DNA from 4 places in the Streptomyces sp. NPDC050145 genome. Region 1 is predicted to be linked to each of the others. Evidence: riboswitches for the same ligand, from Rfam matches in the RefSeq annotation. Region 1 holds a riboswitch; each other region holds the start of a gene.
The links. A riboswitch is a leader RNA that binds a small molecule or an ion and turns the genes downstream of it on or off. The one in region 1 is predicted to bind thiamine pyrophosphate.
Positions count from the first base shown of each region.

Region 2: another riboswitch for thiamine pyrophosphate. It lies ahead of thiC (phosphomethylpyrimidine synthase ThiC); the one in region 1 lies ahead of ACIBTU_RS18085 (purine-cytosine permease family protein).
Region 3: another riboswitch for thiamine pyrophosphate. It lies ahead of ACIBTU_RS29215 (thiamine ABC transporter substrate binding subunit); the one in region 1 lies ahead of ACIBTU_RS18085 (purine-cytosine permease family protein).
Region 4: another riboswitch for thiamine pyrophosphate. It lies ahead of thiO (glycine oxidase ThiO); the one in region 1 lies ahead of ACIBTU_RS18085 (purine-cytosine permease family protein).

Region 1 is NZ_JBITJS010000008.1:205,931-209,544, forward strand. It holds gene ACIBTU_RS18075 (LCP family protein) at 1-185, opposite strand, end outside; gene ACIBTU_RS18080 (transglycosylase SLT domain-containing protein) at 260-772, opposite strand; gene ACIBTU_RS18085 (purine-cytosine permease family protein) at 1,124-2,521, opposite strand; TPP riboswitch at 2,513-2,614, opposite strand; gene lpdA (dihydrolipoyl dehydrogenase) at 2,711-3,614, opposite strand, start outside.
Region 2 is NZ_JBITJS010000002.1:188,152-191,765, reverse strand. It holds gene ACIBTU_RS04385 (YibE/F family protein) at 1-935, opposite strand, end outside; TPP riboswitch at 1,007-1,170, shown strand; gene thiC (phosphomethylpyrimidine synthase ThiC) at 1,163-2,941, shown strand; gene ACIBTU_RS04375 (hypothetical protein) at 2,999-3,253, opposite strand; gene ACIBTU_RS04370 (winged helix-turn-helix transcriptional regulator) at 3,237-3,575, shown strand.
Region 3 is NZ_JBITJS010000016.1:92,283-95,896, forward strand. It holds gene rlmN (23S rRNA (adenine(2503)-C(2))-methyltransferase RlmN) at 1-716, shown strand, start outside; TPP riboswitch at 741-845, shown strand; gene ACIBTU_RS29215 (thiamine ABC transporter substrate binding subunit) at 926-2,014, shown strand; gene ACIBTU_RS29220 (ABC transporter permease) at 2,158-3,614, shown strand, end outside.
Region 4 is NZ_JBITJS010000007.1:260,243-263,856, forward strand. It holds gene ACIBTU_RS16445 (Rv2175c family DNA-binding protein) at 1-4, opposite strand, end outside; gene ACIBTU_RS16450 (NAD(P)/FAD-dependent oxidoreductase) at 74-1,237, opposite strand; gene ACIBTU_RS16455 (hypothetical protein) at 1,447-1,803, opposite strand; TPP riboswitch at 1,855-1,968, shown strand; gene thiO (glycine oxidase ThiO) at 1,966-3,153, shown strand; gene thiS (sulfur carrier protein ThiS) at 3,150-3,350, shown strand; gene ACIBTU_RS16470 (thiazole synthase) at 3,356-3,614, shown strand, end outside.

The sequences.
Region 1 (3,614 bases):
TTGATGTTGCCGTCGAGGTGCTGCCAGGCGTAGGCGACGCCGGTGCCGCCGGCCACGACCAGGGCCGCGGCGCCCCACGCGATCCAGCGCAGGGGCCGCCTGCGCCGCCGGTGCCGGGAGCCCCCGGTGCTCGGGGGCCCGTACTCGGGGGCCGGGTGGGGATGGTCTGCGCTGCTGCCGTGCATGTGGTGCTCCTCGCCGCCCTGTCGGGCGGCCCGCGTCGTCGTCCCGGGTCGTGCCTCGCCCCCGTGCCGTCGGCTCAGTACGCGCCGAAGACGTTGTCGATCGAGCCGTAGCGGTCGGCGGCGTAGTTCGCGGCGGCGGTGATGTTGGCGACCGGGTCGGTGAGGGAGTAGGCGGTGCCCTCGACGTGGTAGGCGTCGAAGGTCGGCTGGATCACCTGGAGCAGGCCGATGGACGGGGTGCCGTTGATCGCGTTGATGTCCCAGTTGTTCTGGGCCAGCGGGTTGCCGGAGGACTCGCGCATGATGTTGCGGTAGAGGCCGTCGTACGAACCGGGGATGCCCTTGGCGGCCATGATGTCGAGGGACTCGCGGATCCAGCCGTCGAGGTTGTTCGTGTAGCCCTTGGCGGCGACCAGGGACGCCGTCGTCACCGAGGCGGGGGCCGCGGCGGGCTCGGCGGCCTGCGCGGTGGTGGGGACCAGGGTGAGCGCGGCGGCCACGGCGCCCGCACCGGCGATGCCGGCGACGGAGAAGCGGGGGAGGCGAGAGGTGCGGGCGGCGCCGGTCCGGGTGCGCTTGAGGTTCATGCGGGGGAACTCCCTGGTGCGTCGTGAGGCTCCGGCGGAGGTTCCGCCGTTCTGCCGTCCCGGCTGCTGCCTGGAACGACGCACAGCTTTAGGGGCGGTCCACACAGGACGCAAAGGTGTGACGTACTACCCGACTACGCAGTAAACGGACGTCTCCGCGAGGTGGAGCAGGACGCGGCCACGGCGTCCGGCTACTACCCGGGCCCGTAGATGACGCAGGTCACATGGCGCGGCTCACACAGGCGTGTCCGATCCGCCCTTTTCCTCCCCGCGCCACGCGGCACCAGTCCCCTGACCTGCGCAATTTCAGGATTTGTCCCGCTTTCAGCAGGCATGGTCGGACGGGGTGGATCAGGCCTGGGCACGCCCGCGGAGCCGGATCGGGACATAGAGGACAAGAGCGACTACGAAGGCCACGTAGTAGCCGAGGTCGGCGCCGTGCAGCGCCTCGGCGACCGGTCCCACATAGAGGGCGGTGTCCATGAACGGCACGGTGGCGGCGAAGGACCCGAGGAAGGCGATCAGAGCGGGGAGCACCGGCTGCGGCCGCGCCTCCTCCGCCGCGAGGTCCACGGGCGCCCCGTCGCGGGCGCGGTGCCGGGCCAGCCAGTCGACGAGGACGACGGCGACGAAGCCGGGGATCCAGTAGCCGACGAACAGCAGCACGTTCTGGAAGCGTGCCGCGGTGTCGGCGGCGTGCATCCACAGCACGAGCGGGAAGCCGAGGAGCGCGGCGAGCGCGGCGCCGAGCGGGCGCGGCAGCCGGACACCGACGACCTGGAGGGCGAGCGAGCCGCTGTAGTCGTTCATGGCGTTGCTGCACAGCGCGGCCAGCGCTACGGCCAGCAGTCCGAGCGAGCCGACGACGCCTCCGCCGAGGAGGGTGTCGACGCCCTGGGCGGTCTGGTCGGTGAAGACGGAGGCGCCCCACAGGCCGAGCGCCTCGACCGCGGTGAAGGAGACGACGATGCCCGCGAGCGTGCACCAGAACATGCGGGACGGGGACGTGGTGCGCGGCAGGTAGCGGCTGAAGTCGCTCGCGTACGGGGCCCAGGAGACGGACAGGCTGAGCGCGATCGTCGTCGTGAGCACGAACGCGCCCATCCGGTCGGCGCCCTGCGCGGCGCCGTGGGACTCGGGAGTGACGCCCGCGTCCGCGAGGCGCAGCGCCAGGGCGCAGAAGGCGACCGCGAGGACGGCCGTCATCCACTTCTGCAGGCGGTGGATCGCCTCGTAGCCGAACGCGCCGAGCAGGCCCTGCGCGCCCATCATGACCAGGGCGCCGAGCCAGAACGGCCAGCCGCACAGCCGGGCGAGCGCGTCGCCGCCGAACAGGCCGATGAGCGCGTCCCAGGCGATGGACGACAGCCACTGGAGCGCGCCGGGGACCACGACGCCGCGCCCGAACGCGAGGCGGGCGAGTGGCAGTTGTCCCGCGCCGGTGCGGCTGCCCCAGGTGCCGAGGTAGGCGGTGGGGACCGCGCCGAGGACCGTGCCGAGGACGACGGCGGCCAGCGCGGTCGCGAAGTCGAGGCCGAGGGCGATGCCGACGGTGCCGGTGAAGACGCCGCTCATCGTCAGGTTCGGCGCGAACCAGACGGTGAAGAGGCGGCCGGCGCCGCCGTAGCGGTGCTCCTCGGGGACGGGCGCGATCCCGCGCGCCTCGGGGCGCCAGTCCCCCGGCGCGGTGGGCATCCGCCCGTCGAAGGCGGTGCTCCGGGGCTCGCTCGAGACATGCGGTATCGACATCGCTGACATCCCTCCGCCAGTGCTAACTGGTTCAGGTTCTACGGGTGTGATCTCAGCTCCGTCGCATGTGCGGGAGCACCCCGTGTCGGGCAGTACGGGAGCGAACACTAGCCGCTCGCCGAGTGCGGGACGAAGCCGCCCCCGGCTCCGTCCCACACTCCGGTCAGCAGTGCCGACGTCCCGGGCGCGTCACATGTTGATCATGTGGCCCGCGAGGCCGTGCACGGCCTCCTTCACGGCCTCGCCCAGGGTCGGGTGCGCGTGGACGTTGCGCGCGACCTCGTGGACGGTGAGGTCCCACTGCTGGGCCAGCGTCAGTTCCGGCAGCAGCTCGGTGACGTCGGGGCCGATGAGGTGCCCGCCGATGAGTTCGCCGTGCGTGGCGTCGCTGATGAGCTTGACGAAGCCGTTGGTGTCGCCGAGGCCGTGCGCCTTGCCGTTCGCCATGAAGGGGAACTTGGCGACCTTCACGTCGTAGCCGAGGTCGCGGGCCTGCGCCTCCGTGTAGCCGAAGCTGGCGATCTGCGGCTGGCAGTAGGTGGCCCGCGGGATCATCGCGTAGTCGAGCTCCATCGTCTCGGCCCCGGCGAGCGTCTCGGCGGCGATGACGCCCATCGCCTCGGCGGTGTGCGCGAGCATCAGCTTGGCGGTGACGTCGCCGATGGCGTAGATGTGCGGCACCGAGGTGCGGCAGAAGCCGTCGACCTCGATCGCCCCGCGCTCGGTGAGCGCGACGCCCGTGCCCTCCAGGCCGTAGCCCGTGACGTTGGGCGCGAAGCCGATCGCCTGGAGGACCTTGTCGGCGGTGAGGACCTGCTGGGCGCCGTCCTTGCCGGTGACGGTGACCTGGACGTCGGGGCCGGACTCGTCGATGGCGTCCACCCGGGTGGAGGTCAGCACGTCGATGCCCAACTTGCGGTACTGGCGGGCCAGTTCGGCCGACACCTCGGCGTCCTCGAGGGGCGCCATCCGGTCGAGGTACTCGACGATCGTGACCTTCACGCCGTACTGGTGCAGCACGTACGCGAACTCGATGCCGATCGCGCCCGCGCCGGCGATGACGATCGAGCGGGGCAGCTCGTCGGCGAGGATC
Region 2 (3,614 bases), on a different contig from region 1:
AGGACACCGAGCGAGCCGATGATGACGCCGGCGAGCAGCAGACCGCTCATGTCGATGTCCGGGTACAGGCCGTGGATCAGGCCGGTGCTGTCGTCGGTGTTGCCGGTCAGCGCGGCCCAGCCGATGAACAGCGAGCCGAGCAGGCCGATCAGCAGCAGCGACACGAGGGTGCCGAGCACCGCGACGGAGGTGCGGGCCGACAGGCCGTGACACATGTAGAGCGCGATGAGCATGATCGCGCTGGACCCGACCACCGCCACCACCAGAGGGTTCGAGCCCTGGAGGATCGCGGGGAGGATGAAGAAGGTCAGCACCATGAAGCTGATCGCGAGCGCGACGAGCGCCATGACCCCGCGCATGCGTCCCACCACGACCACCGCCAGAGCGAAGATCCCGGCCAGCACCGTCATGGGGATCTTCCGGTTCACGTCCGTGACCGAGTACTGCAGGTTCTTCGGTGCGTCCGGCGCGTAGGCGACGATCACCTGCTGGCCCTCGTGCAGCTGGCGGGGCGAGTCGGGCTGCACGACCTCCGTGAACGTACGGCCCTTGTCCTTGCCGGTGTCCACGCGCACCGTCGCGATCTCGCACTCGCCCGCGGCGGCACCGGGCTTCCCGCCCGCGGGCACCGCGCCCGGGTCGCCGCTCGGCGCCCCGCCCGAGGCGTGCACCGACTTGCAGTCGACCTTCTCGACCTTGGTCACCGTGGCCTGCTGCGTCTGCCGGTCGAAGCCCACACCGGTGCGGTCGTGGGCCGGTGCGCCGCCCGGCCAGAGCACCGCCAGACCCACCACGACCGCCACGGTGAACGGGATCAGGACAGCCGCGATGACCCTCCGCAGATGCCGGGACACGGGCGCCGCCGGGCCGTGGCTGTGGGAGTGCCCGTGCGGCGGCGGGGACGAGGGAGGATCGGACTCATGCGTCGTGGTCACCGCCCGATCATCGCAAGAACGGGAGGGGCCCTCTGTTCAACGTGTCCGTCATGACGCTAGCGTGGGGGCACCTTTGCAAACGCGGGAGCTCGGAGCACCGGGCTGAGAGGGCGCTGACCTTCGTCCCAGCGCGTGTTTCACGTGAAACGTGGAACGCCGTGGACGAGAGCCGCTGCGTCGACCGCCGAACCTGTTACCGGGTAATGCCGGCGTAGGGAGTAGGTCTCATGACCACAACGGACGCACGCACGCCTGCCTCCAACGGCTCTGAGCCGGAGGCCGGGAAGTCCATCGGCTGGCACAAGGGGTACATCGAGGGCTCCCGCCCCGACCTCAAGGTGCCGGTCCGCCAGGTGCACCTCACCAACGGGCAGGACGTCACGCTGTACGACACCTCCGGCCCGTACACCGATCCGACCGTCGACACCGATGTCCGCAGGGGCCTCGCGCCGCTGCGGGAGAACTGGATCATCGCCCGCGGCGACACCGAGGAGTACACGGGACGCCCCGTCCGCCCCGAGGACGACGGCATCAAGCACACCTCGCCGCGCGGCGGTCTGCGCAACCTCGACGCGGTCTTCCCGGGCCGCCCGCGCCAGCCGCGCCGGGGCCGCGACGGCCAGGCCGTGACCCAGCTCGCGTACGCCCGCCGGGGCGAGATCACCCCGGAGATGGAGTACGTGGCGATCCGGGAGAACGTCGCGCCCGAGGTCGTCCGCGAGGAGATCGCGGCCGGCCGGGCGGTCCTGCCGGCGAACGTGAACCACCCGGAGATCGAGCCGATGATCATCGGCAAGCGATTCCTGGTGAAGGTCAACGCCAACATCGGCAACTCGGCCGTGACCAGCTCCATCGAGGAGGAGGTGGAGAAGATGACCTGGGCGACCAAGTGGGGCGCCGACACGGTCATGGACCTCTCCACCGGCCGCAACATCCACACCACCCGCGAGTGGGTGCTGCGCAACTCCCCCGTCCCGATCGGCACCGTGCCCCTCTACCAGGCCCTCGAGAAGGTCGACGGCCGGGCCGAGGAGCTGACCTGGGAGATCTACAAGGACACGGTCATCGAGCAGGCCGAGCAGGGCGTGGACTACATGACGGTCCACGCCGGCGTCCGCCTCCCGTACGTGCCGCTGACCGCCAACCGCAAGACCGGCATCGTCTCGCGCGGCGGCTCGATCATGGCCGCGTGGTGCCTCGCGCACCACAAGGAGAGCTTCCTCTACGAGAACTTCGAGGAGCTCTGCGAGATCCTCGCGGCGTACGACGTCACGTACTCGCTCGGCGACGGCCTGCGCCCCGGCTCCATCGCGGACGCCAACGACGAGGCGCAGTTCGCGGAGCTGCGCACGCTCGGCGAGCTGAACTCCATCGCCAAGCGGCACAACGTGCAGACCATGATCGAGGGCCCGGGCCATGTCCCGATGCACAAGATCAAGGAGAACATCGACCTCCAGCAGGAGATCTGCGAGGAGGCGCCGTTCTACACGCTCGGCCCGCTGACCACCGATGTCGCCCCGGCGTACGACCACATCACGTCCGGCATCGGCGCCGCGATGATCGCCTGGTGGGGCACCGCGATGCTCTGTTACGTCACGCCCAAGGAGCACCTGGGCCTGCCGAACAAGGACGACGTGAAGACCGGCGTCATCACGTACAAGATCGCGGCGCACGCGGCCGACCTCGCCAAGGGGCACCCCGGCGCGCAGGAGTGGGACGACGCGCTGTCGGACGCCCGCTTCGAGTTCCGCTGGGAGGACCAGTTCAACCTGGCCCTCGACCCGGACACGGCACGGGAGTTCCACGACGAGACGCTTCCGGCCGAGCCCGCGAAGACCGCGCACTTCTGCTCGATGTGCGGTCCGAAGTTCTGCTCGATGAAGATCTCGCAGGACATCCGCCGCGAGCACGGCACGACCAAGTCCGAGGTCGAGGCGGGCATGGAGCAGAAGTCGAAGGAGTTCGCGGCGAGCGGCAACCGCGTGTACCTCCCGATGGCCGACTGACTCGACCCGGTCACCGACTGAGCGCCCACGGCACCCGGCCGCGGGCGCTCAGGGCGCTCAGAGCGCTGCGGGAGCGCCCGCGACGCCGAACGGGTTGTCGATCACATACCGGCAGAAGCCGTCCGGCCCACGCCGCGCCACATCGGTCGCGGTCCCTTCGACGCGGACACCGTTGCCGTCCGCGGCGACTCCCTCGATGACGAAGTCGACGATCAGCAGGGCCAGATCACCGACGACGTACGTGTGACGGGGAGCGACCCGGATCGGGACCCGCAGCCGCAGGAACGCGTCGTTGGTGGAGGTGGCCCTCACGGCGGTCTCCGGCCGCTGGACCACGCTGCTGTTGCGCGAGCTGATGGGCGGCCCCCGCGGGTTCACCGAACTGCGCGCCCTGCTCCCCGACCTGTCCCCGAAGGTGCTCAGCGAGCGGCTCCACGCGCTCCAGGAACGCGGGCTCGTCACGGTCGAGCGGCGCCGCGGCTTCCCCGTACGGACCCGGTACGAGCTGACGGAGGCGGGCCGGGCCCTGCGCGCGCTGCTGGTGGAGCTGTACGCGACGGGCGAGCGGCTGCTGAGCCTGACCGGCGCGGCCTCCGCGGACGGCGATCACACGTCCGGCGATACGACGGCATGACGGCATGACGGCATGACGGCATGACGGCATGACGGCATG
Region 3 (3,614 bases), on a different contig from region 1:
TGAACTGCCCGTTCTGCGCCACCGGACAGGCCGGCCTCGACCGGAACCTGTCGACCGGCGAGATCGTGCACCAGATCGTGGACGGGATGCGGGCCCTGCGGGACGGGGAGATCCCCGGCGGGCCGGCGCGGCTGTCCAACATCGTGTTCATGGGGATGGGGGAGCCGCTCGCCAACTACAAGCGCGTGGTGGGTGCCATTCGGGCGCTGACCGATCCTGAGCCCGACGGGCTCGGGCTCAGCCAGCGCGGGATCACCGTGTCGACGGTCGGCCTGGTGTCCGCCATTCACCGGTTCGCCGATGAAGGGTTCAAGTGCCGGCTGGCCATCTCGCTGCACGCCCCTGACGACGAGCTGCGGGACACGCTGGTGCCCGTCAACACGCGGTGGAAGGTGCGGGAGGTGCTCGACGCCGGCTGGGAGTACGCGGCCAAGTCCGGGCGCCGGCTGTCCATCGAGTACGCGCTCATCCGGGACATCAACGACCAGGCCTGGCGTGGGGACCGGCTCGGGCGGCTGCTGCGCGGGAAGCCCGTGCACGTCAATCTGATTCCGCTGAACCCGACCCCGGGCTCGAAGTGGACCGCGTCGCGCCCCGAGGACGAGAAGGCGTTCGTCGAGGCCATCGCGGCGCACGGAGTCCCCGTCACCGTCCGGGACACCCGTGGCCAGGAGATCGACGGAGCCTGTGGACAGCTCGCCGCCACCGAGCGGTAGCCTTGCCCGCAGTACCACATCTTCATATTCCGACAGGGGAGCGCCACAGCGCTGAGAGTGCGGCAGAGCCGCAGACCCTCTGAACCTTGCCCAGGTCATTCTGGGTAGGAAGTTCGGTCACCACTCAAGCTGTTGCGCCCTGCCCGGAGCCGTAGGAAAGGCCCGGGCAGGGCCGCGTCTCTTCCTGGTCACCCCCAGGAGGAAAACCAGTGAGCAAGAACAAGAAGGCGTACCTGGCCGCGGCCGTGGGGCTCGGGCTCGTCACGCTGTCCGCGTGCGGTTCGTCGTCGTCCTCGGGTGGCGGCGACGCAGGGGACTCCAAGACGGTCACCCTGGTCAGTCACGACTCGTGGGCCGTCTCGAAGAACGTGATCAAGGACTTCGAGAAGAAGTCCGGCTACCAGGTGAAGGTCGTCGAGGACGGCGACGCCGGCCAGGCCGTCAACAAGGCGATCCTGTCCAAGGGCAACCCCGTCGGCGACGTGTTCTTCGGCGTCGACAACACGCTGCTGTCCCGCGCCCTCGACAACGGCCTGTTCACCTCCTACGAGGCCAAGGGCATCGACCAGGTGCCGGACCAGTACCGCCTCGACAAGGGCAAGAACCGCGTCACGCCCGTCGACACCGGCGATATCTGCGTCAACTACGACAAGAAGTACTTCGCCGACCACAAGCTGACGCCGCCCGCCTCCTTCGCGGACCTCGCCAAGCCCGCGTACAAGAACCTGCTGGTCACCGAGGACGCCGCGACGTCCTCCCCGGGCCTCGGCTTCCTGCTCGGCAGCGCCGCCCAGTACGGCGACGACGGCTGGCAGTCCTACTGGAAGAAGCTGAACGCCAACGGCGTGAAGGTCGTCAGCGGCTGGGACCAGGCCTACAACGAGGAGTTCTCCGGCAGCGCCAGCGGCAAGAAGGCCGGCGGCGACCGCCCGCTCGTCGTCTCCTACGCGTCCTCCCCGCCCGCCGAGGCGATCTACTCCGACCCGCAGCCCAAGACCTCGCCCGTCGGCGTCGCGACCGGCACCTGCTTCCGCCAGATCGAGTTCGCCGGCCTGCTCGACGGGGCGAAGAACGAGAAGGGCGGCAAGGCCTTCCTCGACTTCCTGATCTCCAAGGAGTTCCAGGAGGACATGCCGCTCAACATGTTCGTCGACCCGGTGGCGAAGAACGCCGTCGCGCCCGCCGACTACACCAAGTACGCGGTCGAGATCGACAAGCCGCACACCATGAGCCCGCGGAACATCGCGGACCACCGTGACGAGTGGGTCAAGACGTGGACGTCGCTCGTCAGGAAGTGACCCCGGACAAGGCCGAGGTCACGTCCGAGGCCAAGGCCAAGGTCAAGGCCAAGGCCAAGGTCAAGGCCAAGGCCAAGGCCAAGGCCGAGGCCGGCACCCGGCCGCGCCGGCTCCGTACGGGGAGCGCGGCGCGGCTCGGCCTCATGGCCGTGCCCGCCGTGTTCTTCGGGCTCTTCTTCGCCTACCCCGTCGCCGCGATCGTCGAGCGCGGTCTGCACGTCGACGGGGTCTGGCGCCTCGGGCGGATCCTCGACGTGCTCGGGGAGGCGGACGTGCGGCACGTCCTGTGGTTCACCGTGTGGCAGGCGCTCGCCTCCACCGCGCTGACCCTGCTCGTCGCGCTGCCCGGCGCGTACGTCTTCGCCCGGCTCGAATTCCCCGGCAAGCAGGTGCTGCGCGCCGCGGTCACCGTGCCGTTCGTGCTGCCCACCGTCGTCGTCGGCACCGCGTTCCTCGCGGTCGTCGGCCGCGGCGGGCTCCTCGACGACCTGTGGGGCGTCCGGCTCGACACCACCGTGTGGGCCATCCTGCTCGCGCACGTCTTCTTCAACTACGCGGTCGTCGTCCGGACCGTCGGCGGCCTGTGGGCGCAGCTCGACCCGCGCCAGGAGGAGGCCGCGCGGATGCTCGGCGCCTCCCGCCTCGCCGCCTGGCGCAAGGTGACGCTGCCCGCGCTCGGGCCCGCCGTCGCCGCCGCGGCCCTGATGGTCTTCCTCTTCACCTTCACCTCGTTCGGCGTCGTACAGATCCTCGGCGGCCCGGGATTCTCCACGCTGGAAGTGGAGATCTACCGGCAGACCGCGCAGATCTTCGACCTGTCCACCGCCGCCGTGCTGACCATCGTGCAGTTCGCGGCCGTCGGGCTCATCCTGCTCGTGCACGCCTGGACCGTGCGGCGCCGGGAGAGCGCCCTGCGGCTCGTGGACGCGGCGCACACGGCGCGCCCGCCGCGCGGCGCCGGGCAGCGCGCCCTGCTCGGCCTGGTCCTCGCCACGGTCGCCGTGCTGATCCTGCTGCCGCTCGGCGTGCTCGTCCAGCGCTCCCTGCAGGCCCCCGGCGGCTTCGGCTTCGCGTACTACCGCGCGCTCGGCGACGCCGACGGCGGCACCTTCCTCGTGCCGCCCATCGAGGCCGTCTGGAACTCGCTGCGCTACGCGCTGGCCGCCACCGCCGTCGCCCTGCTGATCGGCGGACTCGCCGCGGCCGCGCTCACGCGCCGGGCCGGACGCCTGGTCCGCGGCTTCGACGCCCTGCTGATGCTGCCGCTCGGCGTCTCCGCCGTCACCGTCGGCTTCGGCTTCCTCATCACCCTCGACGAACCGCCGCTCGACCTGCGCCAGTCCTGGTGGCTCGTGCCGCTCGCGCAGGCCCTCGTCGGCGTGCCCTTCGTCGTCCGCACCATGCTGCCGGTGCTCCGCGCGGTCGACGGGCGGCTGCGCGAGGCCGCCGCCGTGCTCGGGGCCTCGCCGCTGCGGGCCTGGCGCGAGGTCGACCTGCCGATGGTGCGCCGGGCGCTGCTGATCGCCGCCGGGTTCGCCTTCGCCGTGTCGCTCGGCGAGTTCGGCGCCACCGTGTTCATCGCGCGGCCCGACAACCCGAC
Region 4 (3,614 bases), on a different contig from region 1:
TCACAGGACAAGCCTGCCATCCCGGACCGACAGTCGGAAGCCGGGCCCACCCGAGGCCCACCCGACCAGGCGTTCAGGCCGCGGCGGACTTCAGCGGACGGGCCGGGTCGGCGAGCAGCGCCGGGTCGAGCACGGTGCCCGCCTCGATGAGTTTGCGGCCCTGGGCGAGGTCGCGGGGCTTGCCCACGGCCAGGACGGCGACCAGGGCGCCCTCGCGCAGCCAGCACACCGACCAGGCGGCGCCGGCCGGGTCGCCGCGCCACACGGTGGTGTCGGCGGCGTCGTGGTGGCCCGCGTACTGGACGAAGCGGCCGAACTGCTCGGACCAGAAGTAGGGCACCGGGTCGTAGGCGGCCGGGGTGGTGCCGATGATGTTGGCCGCGACGGTGCGGGGGCCCTGCAGCGCGTTGTCCCAGTGGTGGACCATCAGGCGCTGTCCGTAACGGGCGGACGGGAACGAGGAACAGTCGCCGACCGCGTACACGTCGGGCACGGAGGTGCGCAGCCCCTCGTCGGCGACGACCTCGTGGTGCTCGCCCAGGGCGAGGCCGGAGCCGTCGAGCCAGGCGGTGGCGGGGCGGGCGCCGATGCCGACGACGACGGCCCCCGCGGGCAGCCGCGTCCCGTCGTCGAGGACCACGACCCCGGGCTCGACGCGTTCCACGCGCGCGTGGGTGCGCAGTTCTGCGCCGGCGTCCGCGTACCAGGCGGCCATCGGGGCGGCGACCTCCGCGGGCAGCGCACCGGCCAGCGGGCGCTCGGCGGCCTCCACGACGGTGACCCGGCAGCCCGCGTCGCGCGCGGCGGTGGCGAACTCGGCGCCGATCCAGCCGGCTCCGACGACGACCACGTCGTGCTGCTCGACGAGGACGGGCCGCAGCCGCTCGGCGTCGTCGAGGGTGCGCAGCAGGTGGACACCGGGGACACCGTCGGCGCCCGGGAGGCGGATCGGTTCGGCACCCGTCGCGACGACCAGGACGTCGTACGGGACGGGGCCCGTCACGGTGTCGAGCTCGTGGTCGGCGGGGCGCAGTCCGGTGACCTCGCGGCCCAGCTGGAGGGTGACGCCGAGGGCCTCGAAGTCGACGTCGAAGGCGGAGCCCTCGGCCTTGCCGAGCAGGACGGCCTTGGAGAGCGGCGGCCGGTCGTAGGGCTGGTGGGGTTCCGCGCCGATCAGCGTGACCGCCCCGGTGAAGCCCTGCTCGCGCAGCGCCACCGCCGTCTGCACGCCGGCCATGCCCGCGCCGACCACGACGACGTGCCGGTCGCCCGGGGGCGTCTCGTTCCCGCTCTCCTGATCGCTCACAAGGTCACCTTAGGCACCCGTGCGGGCGCGGGTCAGCGGCCCGGGCCACTCGCGTTCCGTGACGTCCTGCACACGTGTCACCGGTTTAGCGATCAAGCCCCGCGATCATCCCCGTGTCGACCCCCGCGATCACTCCGCGATCAGTCCCGCGCGGCAGGCGCGGCGATCTCCTCGACGACGCTCGTGCCGCTGCCCTCCTGCGACTCCCACTCCCAGGTCTCGTCGAGCCGGACCCGGCCATCGGGCCGCTCGGAGACGGTGGAGACGCAGTGCCCCGAGGACGTCGTCCCGTCGGTCTTCAGCTGGACGTAGCGGAAGTCGAGCCGGTCGCCCGCGCGGGTGCCCACGAGGTGGCCGCGCACGATGTCGCCGCCTTCGTAGGAGGCCCAGATCCGGCCCTCCTCCTCCCTGTAGGCGAAGCGGGTCCGGGTGCCCACCTGACCTGGGGCCTGGTCGGTCACGGGGGCGAGGAAGAGACCTTCGAGGGATCGGGCCACGGGCTGGGCTCCCTTACTTGGTGGCATACCGAACGGCTAGGGTGGCCAACGTAAAGCACTCGCGGGAGCCCGTACGCAGCGGGCTGAGAGGGAGGCTGGAGCGGCCTCCGACCGTACGAACCTGATCCGGGTCATGCCGGCGAAGGGAGGGGCTGGACGCCCATGTCGCGTACGCCATCTGTCAGCGGGTCCGCCACCGACGTCGTGGTCGTCGGTGGCGGCATCATCGGTCTGGTGACCGCGTGGAGGGCCGCGCAGCGCGGTCTGTCCGTCGCGGTCGTGGACCCCGAGCCGGGCGGCGGCGCCGCCCAGGTCGCGGCCGGGATGCTGGCCGCCGTCACCGAACTGCACTACGGCGAGGAGACGTTGCTCGCCCTGAACGTCGAGTCCGCGCGCCGCTATCCGGACTTCGCGGCCGAGCTGTCCGAGGCCACGGGCCACGATCTCGGCTACCGCGCGTGCGGCACGCTGGCCGTCGCGCTCGACGCCGACGACCGCTCGCACCTGCGGGAACTGCACGCGTTGCAGCTGCGCTCGGGCCTGGAGTCCGAGTGGCTGTCGGGCCGTGAGTGCCGCCGCCTGGAGCCGATGCTCGCGCCGGGCGTGCGCGGCGGCCTGCGGGTCGACGGCGACCACCAGATCGACCCGAGAAGGCTCGCGGGCGCCCTTGTGACGGCCTGCGAGCGCGCCGGCGTCACCCTGCACCGGACGTGGGCCGAACGGCTCTCCGTCGTACGGGACCGGGCGCGCGGCGTCGTCCTCGCCGACGGCGGCGAGCTCGCCGCGGAGCAGGTCGTACTGGCCGCCGGCAGCCACAGCGGGCGGCTCGCGGGCGTCCCCGAGGCCCTGCTGCCTCCGGTGCGCCCGGTCAAGGGCCAGGTGCTGCGCCTCAGCGTGCCGAAGGCGTACGCGCCGTTCCTGAGCCGCACGGTCCGCGCGGTCGTGCGCGGCGGCAACGTGTATTTGGTGCCGCGTGTCAACGGCGAGCTGGTCGTCGGCGCCACCACCGAGGAGCTCGGCTGGGACACCACGGTCACCGCCGGCGGTGTCTACGAGCTGCTGCGCGACGCGCACGAACTCGTCCCCGGCATCACCGAACTGCCGCTGACGGAGACGCGCGCGGGCCTGCGCCCCGGCTCTCCGGACAACGCGCCGATCCTCGGCCCGACGGCCCTGCCCGGCCTCCTCCTCGCCACCGGCCACTACCGCAACGGCGTGCTGCTGACCCCGGTCACCGGCGACGTCATGGCGCACGCCCTGGCCACCGGTGAACTCCCGGACGAGGCCCGCCCGTTCACCCCCCACCGCTTCAGCACCTCTTTCCCGGCCCTCTCGGAGCAGCCCGCATGAACGTGTCCGTGAACGGCGAGCCGCGCACCGTGGCCGCCGCGACCAAGCTCGACGAACTGGTGGCCACGCTGACCGCCGCCCCCTCCGGCGTCGCCGCCGCCCTCAACGAGACCGTCGTCCCGCGCACCCAGTGGGCCGCGACCGCGCTCTCCGAGGGCGACCGGGTCGAGGTCCTCACCGCGGTCCAGGGAGGCTGACCGACATGGCGGACGACGCACTGGTCCTCGGCGGCACGACGCTCTCCTCGCGTCTCATCATGGGCACGGGCGGCGCCCCGAGCCTCGACATCCTGGAGCGCTCCCTGGTCGCCTCCGGGACCGAACTGACCACGGTGGCGATGCGCCGCGTGGACGCCTCGGTGCACGGCTCGGTCCTCTCCGTCCTGGAGAAGCTCGGCATCCAGGTGCTGCCCAACACGGCGGGCTGTTTCACCGCGGGCGAGGCCGTCCTGACGGCCCGCC